DNA from 3 places in the Pseudonocardia sp. ICBG601 genome. Region 2 is predicted to be linked to each of the others. Evidence: riboswitches for the same ligand, from Rfam matches in the RefSeq annotation. Region 2 holds a riboswitch; each other region holds the start of a gene.
What was found. A riboswitch is a leader RNA that binds a small molecule or an ion and turns the genes downstream of it on or off. The one in region 2 is predicted to bind cobalamin.
Positions count from the first base shown of each region.

Region 1: linked by a shared signal. The riboswitch ahead of KPL57_RS15620 (hypothetical protein) and the one ahead of KPL57_RS29735 (ribonucleoside-diphosphate reductase subunit alpha) in region 2 are both predicted to bind cobalamin.
Region 3: linked by a shared signal. The riboswitch ahead of KPL57_RS53735 (ribonucleoside-diphosphate reductase subunit alpha) and the one ahead of KPL57_RS29735 (ribonucleoside-diphosphate reductase subunit alpha) in region 2 are both predicted to bind cobalamin.

Region 1 is NZ_JAHLJA010000043.1:7,451-11,651, reverse strand. Features, by position in the region: gene KPL57_RS15625 (chloride channel protein) at 1-1,470, shown strand, start outside; cobalamin riboswitch at 1,467-1,656, shown strand; gene KPL57_RS15620 (hypothetical protein) at 1,691-2,068, shown strand; gene KPL57_RS15615 (DNA polymerase IV) at 2,091-3,623, opposite strand; gene KPL57_RS15610 (4'-phosphopantetheinyl transferase superfamily protein) at 3,631-4,201, opposite strand, start outside.
Region 2 is NZ_JAHLJA010000148.1:139,307-143,507, reverse strand. Features, by position in the region: gene KPL57_RS29735 (ribonucleoside-diphosphate reductase subunit alpha) at 1-2,641, opposite strand, end outside; cobalamin riboswitch at 2,773-2,977, opposite strand; gene KPL57_RS29730 (trans-aconitate 2-methyltransferase) at 3,147-3,896, shown strand; gene KPL57_RS29725 (ABC transporter substrate-binding protein) at 3,897-4,201, opposite strand, start outside.
Region 3 is NZ_JAHLJA010000153.1:71,512-75,712, reverse strand. Features, by position in the region: partial or broken gene KPL57_RS53735 (ribonucleoside-diphosphate reductase subunit alpha) at 1-2,230, opposite strand, end outside; cobalamin riboswitch at 2,360-2,563, opposite strand; gene KPL57_RS53730 (hypothetical protein) at 2,640-3,026, opposite strand; gene KPL57_RS68160 (hypothetical protein) at 3,059-3,181, opposite strand; gene KPL57_RS53725 (four-helix bundle copper-binding protein) at 3,197-3,559, shown strand; gene KPL57_RS53720 (ABC transporter substrate-binding protein) at 3,654-4,201, opposite strand, start outside.

The DNA.
Region 1 (4,201 bases), on a different contig from region 2:
ATCCTCGGCGTGACCTGGCTGGTCACCGGGCGGGAGGACTTCTCCGACGCCGGCCGGGTCGCCTCGCCGCACCTGCCCGGGCTGGGCGTGTGGTTCCTGCTGATCGCCCCGGTGCTCGGCGGCCTGGTGTACGGCCCGCTGGTCCAGCGGTTCGCCCCGGAGGCGCGCGGGCACGGGGTGCCCGAGGTGATGTTCGCCGTCGCGCGCAGGGGCGGGCGGATCCCGGCCACCGTCGCCGCGGTGAAGGCGCTCGCGTCGGGGATCTGCATCGGGACCGGCGGCTCCGTCGGCCGGGAGGGCCCGATCGTGCAGATCGGCTCCGCGCTCGCCTCGGCGATCGGGCAGTGGCTGCGGGTGCCCGCCACCCGGCTGGTGCTCATGGTCGCCTGCGGTGCCGCGGGCGGGATCTCCGCGACGTTCGACGCGCCGGTCTCCGGGGTGGTGTTCGGCCTGGAGCTGATCCTGCGGTCGTTCAGCGCCGAGGCGTTCGGCGTGCTGGTGATCAGCTCGGTGGTCGCGAACGTCGTCGCCGAGGTGATCGCCGGCGACCGCGCGATCCTGACCCTGCCGCACTTCGACCTGGGCAGCCCCGCCCAGCTGCCGCTCTACGCGCTGCTCGGGCTGCTCGCCGGGCTGCTGGGCTGGGCCTTCGCCCGGATCCTCTACGTCGTCGAGGACGCCTGTGACGCCGTCTGGCGCGGCCCGGAGTGGTTGCGCCCGGCCGTCGGCGGGCTGCTGCTCGGCGCGCTGCTGCTGGCACTGCCCCAGATGTACGGCGTCGGCTACCCCGTGCTGGAGGCCGCGATCGGTGGCCGGTACGTCGTCGGGTTCCTGCTCCTGCTCGTCGTCGGGAAGATCCTCGCGTCCAGCCTCACCATCGGCATCGGCGGGTCCGGCGGTGTGTTCGCGCCGTCGCTGTTCGTCGGTGGCACCGCCGGGACCGCCTTCGGCTACGCCGCCGCGGCCCTGTTCCCGGCGCTGGACCTGCACCCCGGCGCGTTCGGTCTGGTCGGCATGGCGGCGGTGTTCGCGGTGGCCGCGCACGCCCCGATCACCGCGGTGCTCATCGTGTTCGAGCTGACCGGCGACTACGCCCTCATCCTGCCGCTGATGGCCGCCGTCGTCCTGGCCACCGGCCTGTCGAACCTGGTGTCGCGGGACAACATCTACACGCTCAAGCTGCTGCGACGCGGGATCGACCTCGCCGCCGACACCCCGACCGACGAGGCACTGCGCCGGGTCGTCGTCGCCCAGGTGATGCGTCCCGCCGACGGCACCCCGCCCGGCCCGGAGCTGCCCGCGCTGGACCCGGCCGCCCCGGTGCACGACGTCCTCGGGGTGCTCGCCGCGCACCGGGGAGCCGCGCTGCCCGTGCGGGAGCCGGACGGGCCGCTGCTCGGGACGCTCGCCGAGCACGACCTGCTCGACCATCTGCGGGGGGTGTCGGGGCGGGGGACGGTTGACCACTGACCCGGTCGCGTGATGGGCTCCCCGACGACGACGGAACAGGAAGCCGGTGCGAATCCGGCGCGGTCCCGCCACTGTCACCGGGGAGTGCCCTCCCCACACCGGTGCCACCGCCCGCGAGGGTGGGAAGGCCGGGGAGGGCGTGGGGATCCGGGAGCCAGGAGACTGCCCGTCGTCGCGGATTCCCACTGGTGAGGGCGCGGACCCTCGAGGAGGACATGCGATGAGCCACGACCTGGTGGTGCTCGGTACCGACCCGTCCGGCGACGGCGCACCCCGCCCGGGTGCCCACGTCGCGGACCTGCTGGCCGACGCCGAGACCGTCTTCGCCTTCCCCCAGGCCGAGTCGACGGCCCTGTTCTACGCCGAGGCGTGGCGGGTCGAGCCGGTCACCCCGCGTGACGCCGTCGCCCGGATCGGGGCCTGGGCCGCCGCCGGACCCGCCGGCGGCGCGGTGCTGCTGGTCGGGGGCGACCCCGCGGCCGACGCCGCGCTCGGTGCGGTCCTCGACGGGCTGGCGCGCACCGTCCCGGCGTTGCGGGCCCGGGTCGCCGAGGGCAGCCGCGTCGCGCCGCCGCACCGCAGCCCGCTGATCGGCTGAGCCCGCCGGCGGGACGGCGCGCTCAGGCCCGCCAGCTGCCCAGCGGGTCGGCCCGGGTGAGGTCGGGGTCGGCGGCGTCGAGCGTGCGGGTGCGGCCGGGCCCGGTGTAGGCGGTCTCGAAGCGCACGGTGACCCGCCCGTGCCCGGCGCCCTGGACCCAGCCGTGGCCGTGCTCGGGGTGTGCGACGTCGTCGCCGGCGCGCCAGGGCCGGTCCGGGTCGGGTTCGCGGTCGGGGCGGCCCGGGCGGACGGGGCCGGGCACGTCGCCGGCGCCCGTGGTCGCGTCGGCCCCCGCGGTACCGCCGGTCCCCGCAGGACTGTCGGCCCCCGCGGCCGCGCCCGTCCCTGTCCTCGCGTCGGTGTCCGGAGGTGCGTCGGTGTCCGGCGGTGCGTCGAGCACGGCCACCCCCGCCGCGCCGGCCGGGGCGTCGGCCGCGGGTGGGGGGTCGAGGGCCGAGGCCGTCGTCCACCCGTTCTCCGAGGGCACCGCGTCGAACAGGGCCAGCGGCGGCTCGTCGCCGAAGCCGGACACCGACACTCCCAGCAGCCGCACCCCGCCCTCGCCGACCGCGCCCTCGGCCAGCCGGCGCGCCACCGCGACCAGGGTCGCCAGGTCCCGGGTGCCGAACGGGGTCGTCTCCGACCGGGTGTGGGTGGTGAAGTCCCCGGTCCGCGCCTTCACGGTGACGGTGCGGGCGGTCCGACCGTCGGCGACCAGCCGTCGGTGCACGGCGACGCAGATCGACTCCACCGCGGTGTGCACCGCGCTCATCGCGGTCAGGTCGGCGTCGAAGGTCGTCTCCGCGCTGATCTGCTTGGCGGCGCCGCGCGGGGCGACCGGACGGTCGTCGATGCCGCGGGCGAGACGGTGCAGCTCGGACCCGATCGCGCTGCCCAGCACCCCGGCGACCTCGCGGGCGTCCATAGCGGCGAGCTGCCCGATCGTCTCGATCCCGATCTTCCGCAGCGCCTCGCCGGAGACCGGCCCGATGCCCCACAGCGACCGCACCGGCAGCGGGTCGAGCACGGCCGCCTGCTCGGCGTGGGCGATCACCCGCAGCCCGTCCGGCTTGGCCTGCTCGGAGGCGATCTTCGCGATCTGCTTGCCCGACCCGGCGCCCACCGAGGCGGGCAGCCCGGTGCGGTCGCGCACCGCGCCGCGCAGCCGGGTGCCCCACTCCCGCACCTGGTCGGGGGAGGCGCCCACGAGGTCGGGCGGCTCCACGAACGCCTCGTCCACCGACACCGGCTCCAGCACGGGGGAGAACTCGCCGAGGACGGCCATGACCTCCTCGGACAGCGCCTTGTACAGGGAGAACCGGGGCGGCAGGACCGTCGCGTGCGGGCAGCGCCGCCGCGCCTGGCCCATCGGCATCGCCGAGCGTGCCCCGAACACCCGGGCCTGGTAGCTCGCCCCCGCGACGACGCCGCGCGGTCCCGCGCCGCCGACGAGGACCGGACGGTCGGCCAGGGTGGGCCGGGTGAGCTGCTCGACGGAGGCGAAGAACGCGTCCATGTCGAGGTGCAGCACCCAGCGGTCGGCCGCCGCGGTCACTCCATCATCACCCGTGCATCGTGCCCCGGCGCACCGACAGGATCGCGTCGCCGTCGGCGACGGTGACGGCCGGGGCCACCGGTCCCGCCCCGGCGACGGCGCCCGGGTGGTCGTCGAGGCCGGTGGGGACGTCGGTGACCCACCAGCTCCCGGCGGTGCCGGTCCAGTCCAGCACCCGGGCCGGGCTGTGCGGCGGGGACAGGGTGATCGCGTCCATCGGGCTCGACAGGCCCTCGCCGGTGGCCTTGAGCAGCGCCTCCTTCCGGGTCCAGGTGACCAGGAAGCCGGTCCCGTCGGGCGTCCCGGCGGCGAGCTCGGCGGGGGACAGGGCGTGCCGGACCAGGCCGTCGAGGCCGGACAGGGGGCGGTGTGCCTCGACGTCGACGCCGACCGGCCCGGTCCCGACCGCGACACCGACCAGCGCGCCGGAGTGGGTGAGGGAGAAGCCGGGGTCGTCGCCGCGCCCGGCCAGGCGGGGCTTGCCGTGCGGCTCCCCGCAGCGGCAGGTCCGGTCGAGGACCAGCTCGGCGGGGTCGGCGTCGAGCCGCTCGGCGAGCACGAGCCGGGCCAGCGCGTGC
Region 2 (4,201 bases):
GCCAGGCGAGGCGGTAGAGCTCGTCGAGCGCCCGGCCGCTGGGGGCGGCGAGGTAGAGGTTCAGCGACTGCGCCTGGTCCAGCCACTTCTGCCGGCGCGACGCGGCGGCCACGAGCCAGCGCGGCTCGATCTCGAACGCGGTCGCGTAGAGCTCCTTCAGGTCGGCGGGGACCCGGTCGATCTCGGCCAGCGACCCGTCGAAGTACTTGAGGTCGGCGACCATCACCTCGTCCCACAGCCCGCGGTCCTTGAGGTCGCGGACCAGGTGCGGGTTGATCACCGTGAAGTCGCCGGACATGTTGGACTTCACGTAGAGGTTGAGGTGGATCGGCTCGATCGACTGCCCGACCCCGCAGATGTTCGAGATCGTCGCGGTGGGCGCGATCGCGAGGACGTTGGAGTTGCGCATCCCCTGGGCGACGACCTTCTCCCGCAGCGACGCCCAGTCCAGCGTGGACGACCGGTCGACGTCGAGCTCGCCGTCGCCGCGGGCCGCGGCCAGCAGCTCGACCGAGTCCAGCGGCAGGATCCCGCGGCTCCACAGCGACCCGTCGAAGCTGGCGTAGCGGCCGCGCTCGACCGCCAGGTCCGACGACGCGGTGATCGCGTGGAAGGACAGCGCCTCCGCGCTGCGGTCGGCGAACTGCACCGCCGCGTCGCTGCCGGGCGCGATGCGCTGGGTGAACAGCGCGTCGGAGAAGCCCATGAGGCCCAGGCCGACCGGGCGGTGACGCAGGTTGGACCGGCGGGCCTCGGGGATCGTGTAGAAGTTGATGTCCACGACGTTGTCGAGCATCCGCACCGCGGTGGTCACCGTGCGGCGCAGCTTGTCGGCGTCGAGCCCGTCCGCGGTGACGTGCGCGGCGAGGTTCACCGAGCCCAGGTTGCAGACCGCGACCTCGCCCTCGTCGCCGGCACGGGTGTTGAGGGTGATCTCGGTGCACAGGTTCGACGAGTGCACCACGCCCGCGTGCTGCTGCGGGCTGCGCAGGTTGCACGGGTCCTTGAACGTGATCCACGGGTGCCCGGTCTCGAACAGCATGGTCAGCATCCGCCGCCACAGCTCGACCGCGCGCACCGTGCGGTGCACCCGGACCTCACCGCGGGCCGCGGCCGCCTCGTAGGCGCGGTAGCGCTCGGCGAACGCGGTGCCGTAGAGGTCGTGCAGGTCGGGGACCTCGTCCGGGGAGAACAGGGTCCATTCGGCGTCGGCCTGCACGCGGCGCAGGAACTCGTCGGGCACCCAGTTCGCGGTGTTCATGTCGTGGGTGCGGCGGCGGTCGTCGCCGGTGTTCTTGCGCAGGTCGAGGAACTCCTCGATGTCGACGTGCCACGTCTCCAGGTAGGCGCACGCGGCGCCCTTGCGCTTGCCGCCCTGGTTCACCGCGACGGCGGTGTCCCCGGCGATCTTGAGGAACGGCACCACGCCCTGGGAGACGCCGTTCGTGCCCCGGATGTGCGCGCCGAGCCCCCGGACCGGGGTCCAGTCGTTGCCCAGCCCGCCGGAGTACTTCGCCAGCAGCGCGTTGTTGCGGTAGCCGCCGAAGATCGACTCCAGGTCGTCGTCGACGGTGGTGAGGAAGCACGACGACAGCTGCGGGCGGGTGGTGCCCGAGTTGAACAGCGTCGGGGTCGAGGCCATGAAGTCGAAGCTCGACAGCAGCTCGTAGAACTCGACCGCCCGCGCCTCGCGGTCGACCTCGCGGACCGCCAGTCCCATCGCGACCCGCAGGAAGAACGCCTGCGGCAGCTCGAAGCGCACGCCGCGCTCGTGCAGGAAGTAGCGGTCGTAGAGGGTCTGCAGGCCGAGGAACCCGATCTGCAGGTCGCGCTCGGGGCGGATCGCGGCGGTGACCCGCTCCAGGTCGAAGGTCGCCAGCTCCGGGTCGACCAGGCCGACCGCGATCGCGTGCCGCAGGTAGTCGCGGAAGTAGGAGGCGTAGGCCGCGCCCATCTCCGCGTGGTCCGGGGTGGACGGTGTGCCGGCCAGGTGCGACACGGCCTCGGCGCGCAGCCGGTCCAGCAGCAGCCGCGAGGCCACCAGCGAGTACGCGGGCTCGCGCTCGACCAGGGTGCGGGCGGCCAGGACGAGTGCCTGGGCCAGCTCGTCGGCGGTGATGCCGTCGTAGACGGTGCGGTCCAGCTCGGCGAGCACCGGCTCCGGGGTCACGTCCTCGACGCCGGCGCAGGCCTCGTCGAGCACCGCGGCGACCCGGGCGCGGTCCAGCGGGGCCCGGCTGCCGTCCGGGTGGGTGACGTGCACGACCGGGGCGTCCGCGGCGGTGTCCCCGCCGTCGTGCGCGCGGGCCTGGGCCTGCTGCTCGCGGTAGAGCACGTAGGAGCGGGCGACCCGGTGGTGCCCGCCGCGCATCAGGGCGAGCTCGACCTGGTCCTGGATCTGCTCGACGTGCACCGCGTGCGCGGGGTGGCGGGCCAGTGCCGCGACGACCTGGTCGGTCAGCCCGGCGACGAGGTGGTGCAGCCGCGACGACGACGCGCCGGCGTCCCCCTCGACGGCGAGGAAGGCCTTGGTCATCGCCACCGAGATCTTGGTGGCGTCGAAACCGGTCTCCGACCCGTCGCGCCGGATGACGCGCAGGGCCGGGGGTGCTGTTGCCGGTGCAGCGGTGGAAGCCGTCACGGGCTCTCTCCTCGCGAGTCGCCGTCGTCCCCGGGGGGCGGAGCGGTGCGAGGAGGCGGTGGGACCGAACGACCGCGATGGCCCACCACACCCTGGCGCCGTCCCACGAGGCCCCGGAGCAGCGCGCACCGGTCGGCACGCGCACCGGTGGCAGGTCTTCGGACTCACGGGCGCACTGCTCAGACCTACTGGCCGTCGCTTCCCGGGAGGAGCTCCCAGTGCTGTTGACGGCGGTCGTTCCCGTTCACCGCTGCGGGGCAGTCCCGGATTCCCACCGGGTTCCCTCTTGCCTCACCGGCCCGTGCGGACCGGTGAACCACCAGCGCCCCGGACACTACATCTGGGGTCCGGACGCGATCGACCCCCCTATCGGTTCCGGTTTCGACGACCGTTGAGTCACGCACGGTGAACGTCGCCGGTCACGGGCCCGGCGGTCCCTTCCGTTCGGCGGGTCCGCGCGGATACCGTCGGCCGCACTGTTGCCACCGCTGTGCAGGAGAGTGCGATGACCACCGGAACGGACCTCGACGCCGAGCACTGGCTGCGCCGGTGGGACGCCCAGCAGGAGCGCTACATCCCCGACCGCGAGGAACTGTTCGCGCTGGCGCTCGACGTCGTCGACCGGCTCGCCGGCACCCCCGCCCGGCTGCTCGACCTCGCCTGCGGGCCCGGGTCGTTCGCGGCCCGCGCGGCGGCGCGCTGGACCGGTGCCGAGGTGGTCGGCGTCGACGTCGACCCGGTCATGCTGGAGCTGGCCCGGCGGACCACCGGCGAGCGCGTCCACTGGGTCGACGCCGACCTCTCGCGTCCCGGGTGGACCGACGCCGTCGGCGGCGGGCCGTTCGACGCGGCCGTCTCGGCCACCGCCCTGCACTGGCTGCCCGAGCCCGCGCTCCCCGGGCTCGCGCAGCGCCTCGCGTCCGTGCTGCGCCCCGGCGGGGTGTTCGTGAACGTCGACACCGTGCTCGCCGACCCGGAGCAGCCGCGCCTGGCCGAGTTGACCCGGGCCCTGCGGGTCGAGCGCACCGACCGGGGACTGGCCACCGGCGAGGACTTCCGGACCTGGTGGGACGCGCTCGCCGACGAGCCGGCCCTGGCCGAGGGGTTCGCCGAGCGGGAGCGCCGCTTCGCCGGCCGGGTCACCGGTGGGTCGTCGCTGCCGGCCTGGGAGCAGGCGCTGTCCGGCGCCGGGTTCGCCGAGGTCGGGACGCTCACCCAGACCTTCGACCGGCGCACCCTGGTCGCGATCCGCTGATCACCCGAGCCGGGCGCGCGCGAAGTTCGCCCAGGCGAACGTGTTCGGCCGGGCCGCCTCCAGTCCGGTGAGCCCGGCCGCCACGCCGACGTTCCAGTCCCGCACACCCCACACCAGGGCGCCCGAGTCGGCGCGCAGCAGACCCAGGATCCGGGCGAACGCGTCGGTGCGCGCGGCGTCGTCGGTGGTGGCGACGGCGGCGTAGTAGAGGCGGTCGATCTCGGGGCTGCGGTAGCCGGTGAAGTCGTAGGTCGGGGTGCTGGTCAGCATCCGGCGTCCGATGTAGTCCGGGATCGGCAGCGAGC
Region 3 (4,201 bases), on a different contig from region 2:
CCCTGGGTGCGGACCTTCTCCCGCAGTGTGTCCCAGTCCAGCGTGGACGACCGGTCGATCTCGAGCTCGCCGTCGCCGCGGGCGGCGGCCAGCAGGTCGAGCGAGTCCAGCGGCAGGATCCCGCGGCTCCACAGCGACCCGTCGAAGCTGGCGTAGCGGCCGCGCTCGACCGCCAGGTCCGACGACGCGGTGATCGCGTGGAAGCTCAGGAGCTCGGCCGAGGTGTCGGCGAACTCGACGGCCGCGTCGCTCGCGGGGGCGATGCGCTGGACGAACAGCGCGTCGGAGAAGCCCATCATGCCCAGGCCGACCGGGCGGTGGCGCAGGTTGGACCGGCGGGCCTCGGGGATCGTGTAGAAGTTGATGTCCACGACGTTGTCGAGCATCCGCACCGCGGTCGTCACCGTGCGGCGGAGCTTGTCCGCGTCGAGCCCGTCGCGCGTGACGTGCGCGGCGAGGTTCACCGAGCCGAGGTTGCAGACCGCGACCTCGCCCTCGTCGCCGGCGCGGGTGTTGAGGGTGATCTCGGTGCACAGGTTCGACGAGTGCACCACCCCCGCGTGCTGCTGCGGGCTGCGCAGGTTGCACGGGTCCTTGAACGTGATCCACGGGTGCCCGGTCTCGAACAGCATGGTCAGCATCCGCCGCCACAGCTCGACCGCGCGCACCGTGCGGTGCACCCGGACCTCGCCGCGCGCCGCGGCCGCCTCGTACTCGCGGTACCGCTGGGCGAACGCGGTGCCGTAGAGGTCGTGCAGGTCGGGCACCTCGTCCGGGGAGAACAGAGTCCACTCGGCGTCGGCCTGCACGCGGCGCAGGAACTCGTCGGGCACCCAGTTCGCGGTGTTCATGTCGTGGGTCCGGCGGCGGTCGTCGCCGGTGTTCTTGCGCAGGTCGAGGAACTCCTCGATGTCGACGTGCCAGGTCTCCAGGTAGGCGCACGCCGCGCCCTTGCGCTTGCCGCCCTGGTTCACCGCGACGGCCGTGTCCCCGGCGATCTTGAGGAACGGCACCACCCCCTGGGAGACGCCGTTGGTGCCGCGGATGTGCGCGCCGAGGCCGCGGACCGGGGTCCAGTCGTTGCCGAGCCCGCCGGAGTACTTGGCCAGCAGCGCGTTGTTCCGGTAGCCGCCGAAGATCGACTCCAGGTCGTCGTCGACGGTGGTGAGGAAGCACGACGACAGCTGCGGCCGGTGGTGCCGGAGTTGAACAGCGTCGGGGTCGAGGCCATGAAGTCGAAGCTCGACAGGACCTCGTAGAACTCGATCGCCCGGGCCTCGCGGTCGATCTCGCGCACCGCCAGTCCCATCGCGACCCGCAGGAAGAACGCCTGCGGCAGCTCGAAGCGCACGCCGCGCTCGTGCAGGAAGTAGCGGTCGTAGAGGGTCTGCAGGCCGAGGAAGCCGATCTGCAGGTCACGGTCCGGGCGGAGGGCGGCGGTGACCCGGTCCAGGTCGAAGGTCGCGAGCTCGGGGTCGACCAGGCCGATCGCGATGGCGTGGCGCAGGTAGTCCTTCGTGTAGGACGCGTACCGCTCGGTCATCGTCGCGTGGTCCGGGGTCTCCCGGGTGCCCGCCAGGTGCGAGACGGCCTCGGCGCGGAGCCGGTCCAGCAGCAGCCGCGACGCCACCAGGGAGTACGCGGGCTCGCGCTCGACCAGGGTGCGGGCGGCCAGGACCAGGGCCTGGGCCAGCTCGTCGGCGGTGATGCCGTCGTAGACGGTGCGGTCCAGCTCGGCGAGCACCGGCTCCGGCGCGACGTCGTCGATGCCGTCGCACGCCTCGCCGAGCACCGCGGCGACCCGGTCGCGGTCCAGTGGGGTCCGGCTGCCGTCGGGCCCGGTGACGTGCACGACCGGCGCGTCCGACGCGCGGTCCCCGCCGTCGCGTTCCCGGGCCCGTGCCTGCTGCTCGCGGTAGAGCACGTAGGAACGGGCTACCTTGTGGTGGCCGCCGCGCATCAGGGCGAGCTCGACCTGGTCCTGGATCTGCTCGACGTGCACGGCGTGCGCCGGGTGCCGGGTCAGCGCCGCGACGACCTGGTCGGTCAGCCCGGCCACGAGGTGGTGCAGCCGCGACGACGTCGCGCCCGAGTCCCCCTCGACCGCCAGGAACGCCTTGGTCGTCGCCACCGAGATCTTCGTGGCGTCGAACCCGGTCTCGGAGCCGTCGCGCCGGATGACGCGCAGGGCCGGGGGTGCTGTTGCCGGTGCAGCGGTGGAAGCCGTCACGGGCTCTCTCCTCGCGAGTCGCCGTCGCCTCCGGGGGCGGGCGCGGTGCGAGGAGGCGGCGGGTCGCGTGTCGTCGGCGGCCCACCGCACCCTGGTGCCGTCCCACGAGGCCCGGAGCAGCGCGCACCGGTCGGTACGCGCACCGGTGGCAGGTCTTCGGACTCACGGGCGCACTGCTCACACCTACTGGCCGTCGCTTCCCGGGATCACTCCCAGTGCTGTTGACGGCGGTCGTTCCCGTTCACCGCTGCGGGGCAGTCCCGGATTCCCACCGGGTTCCCTCTTGCCTCACCGGCCCGGGCGGGCCGGTGAACCACCAGTGGTCTGGACACTACATCTTGTGGGCGGAGCTACTCCATCCCCCCCATCGGTGCGGATGCAACCCCCCTCGGTGACCGGCGGTCCGGGGTCAGCCCGCCGCCCGCCCCTCGGCCGTCGCCCGGGGGCCGGGGGTGAACACGTGCCCCGCGAGTGCTGGCGGGACGGCGGCGAGTCCCGGCCCGCCGGCGCGCACCCAGGCCGCGACCGCGTCCGTGGTCGCGGCGTCCAGGACCGCACGGAGCCAGACCGGCCGGGCGCCCGCCCGGCGGGCCCCGGGCGCCGGGGCGACCACCAGGACGTCGGAGTCCGCGCACGGGCCCAGGCACTCGCTGGTGCGCAGCCGGGCGTGCCCGGCCAGGCCGTCGGTCAGCCGGTCGAGCAGCCGGTCGTGGTGGTCGCGGTCGAGGCCGGGGTGCTTGCGGCCGGAGCCGCAGCAGCACCCCCGGCAGGCGGTGACGGCGGGGAGGGCGGACACGCCCCGACCCTACGTGACACCTGACGAACTGTTCAGGTGATCACGGCGACGACGGGTGTCCGGCGGCACCGGCCCGGCGGACGGTCGTGGTCGACGAGGCGCGGCGGGTAGGCAGGGCCCGCCGTGGGGTACTCCGCCGCCGACCGTTCCACCATCGAGAGGGAGATCCCGTGAGCCACCACGTCCTGGACGCCGCCGGCGTCACCACCCCGGCCGCCGTCGTCGAGAAGCTGCACGACGCCGCCCGCGCTAGCACCGCCTGCGCCTCGGCGATGGTCGCCTCCGGCGGGATGGAGACCGAGGTCCTGCTGGCGCTCGACGCCGCCGACCTCTGCACCGCCGCCGCGGCCGTGCTCGGCCGCCGCACCGGGGACAAGGCCGTCGGCGAGGCCGCCGCCTCGGCCGCCGCGCTGGCCTGCGAGGCGTCCGCCGCGGCCTGCGGCGCCCACGCCGACCACCACGAGCACTGTCGGCTGCACGCCGAGGTCACCCGCGAGACGGCGGCGCTGCTGCGCGAGCACGCCGGCGCCTGAGGCCCGGCGGGCGGTGCCGTGGCCCTGCCGTGACCCGGCTGCGGCACGGCCCGTCCTGCGGCCGGGAGCGGTTCGGAGCCCCGCCCGCAGCGGGTCACCCCATCCGCAGCCGGTGGAACCGGGCCCAGGTGGCGGTGTCCGGCCGGGCGGGCTCGACGCCGGTCAGGTCGGCGGACACGCCGACGTGCTCGTCGCCCGAGGACCAGACGGTCGAGCGGTCGCGCAGCAGGAGCTGGGCGCGTCGCAGGGCCTCGACCCGGCGTGCCTCGTCCGGCACCCCGCGCGCGGTGGCGAGCAGGGCACCCACGTCGGCCCGTCCCGCCGCGGCCGGTGCGTCGTCCTCGCCCGCGGTCGCGACGGGCGGGGCGTCGTCGGCGGGGTCCGGGCCCGCGGCCGCGCGCAGGTACAGCGGGAGCGGGGTCGCCGCGGCCCGGCGGAACCGGATGCCCGGGGTCGGGGCGGCGTCGGGCGGGTCCGGCTCGCGTGGCGTGCAGGTCAGCCCGATCTCGGCGAGCTGTTCCACGACGGTGTCGGCGGCCGGGCGCGACATCGGGTCGAACGGGTCGAACAGCAGCGGCACCTCCAGCCGGTCCGCGCCCGCCGCCGCGACGAGCTCCCGCGCGCGGGCGACGTCGCGCTCCA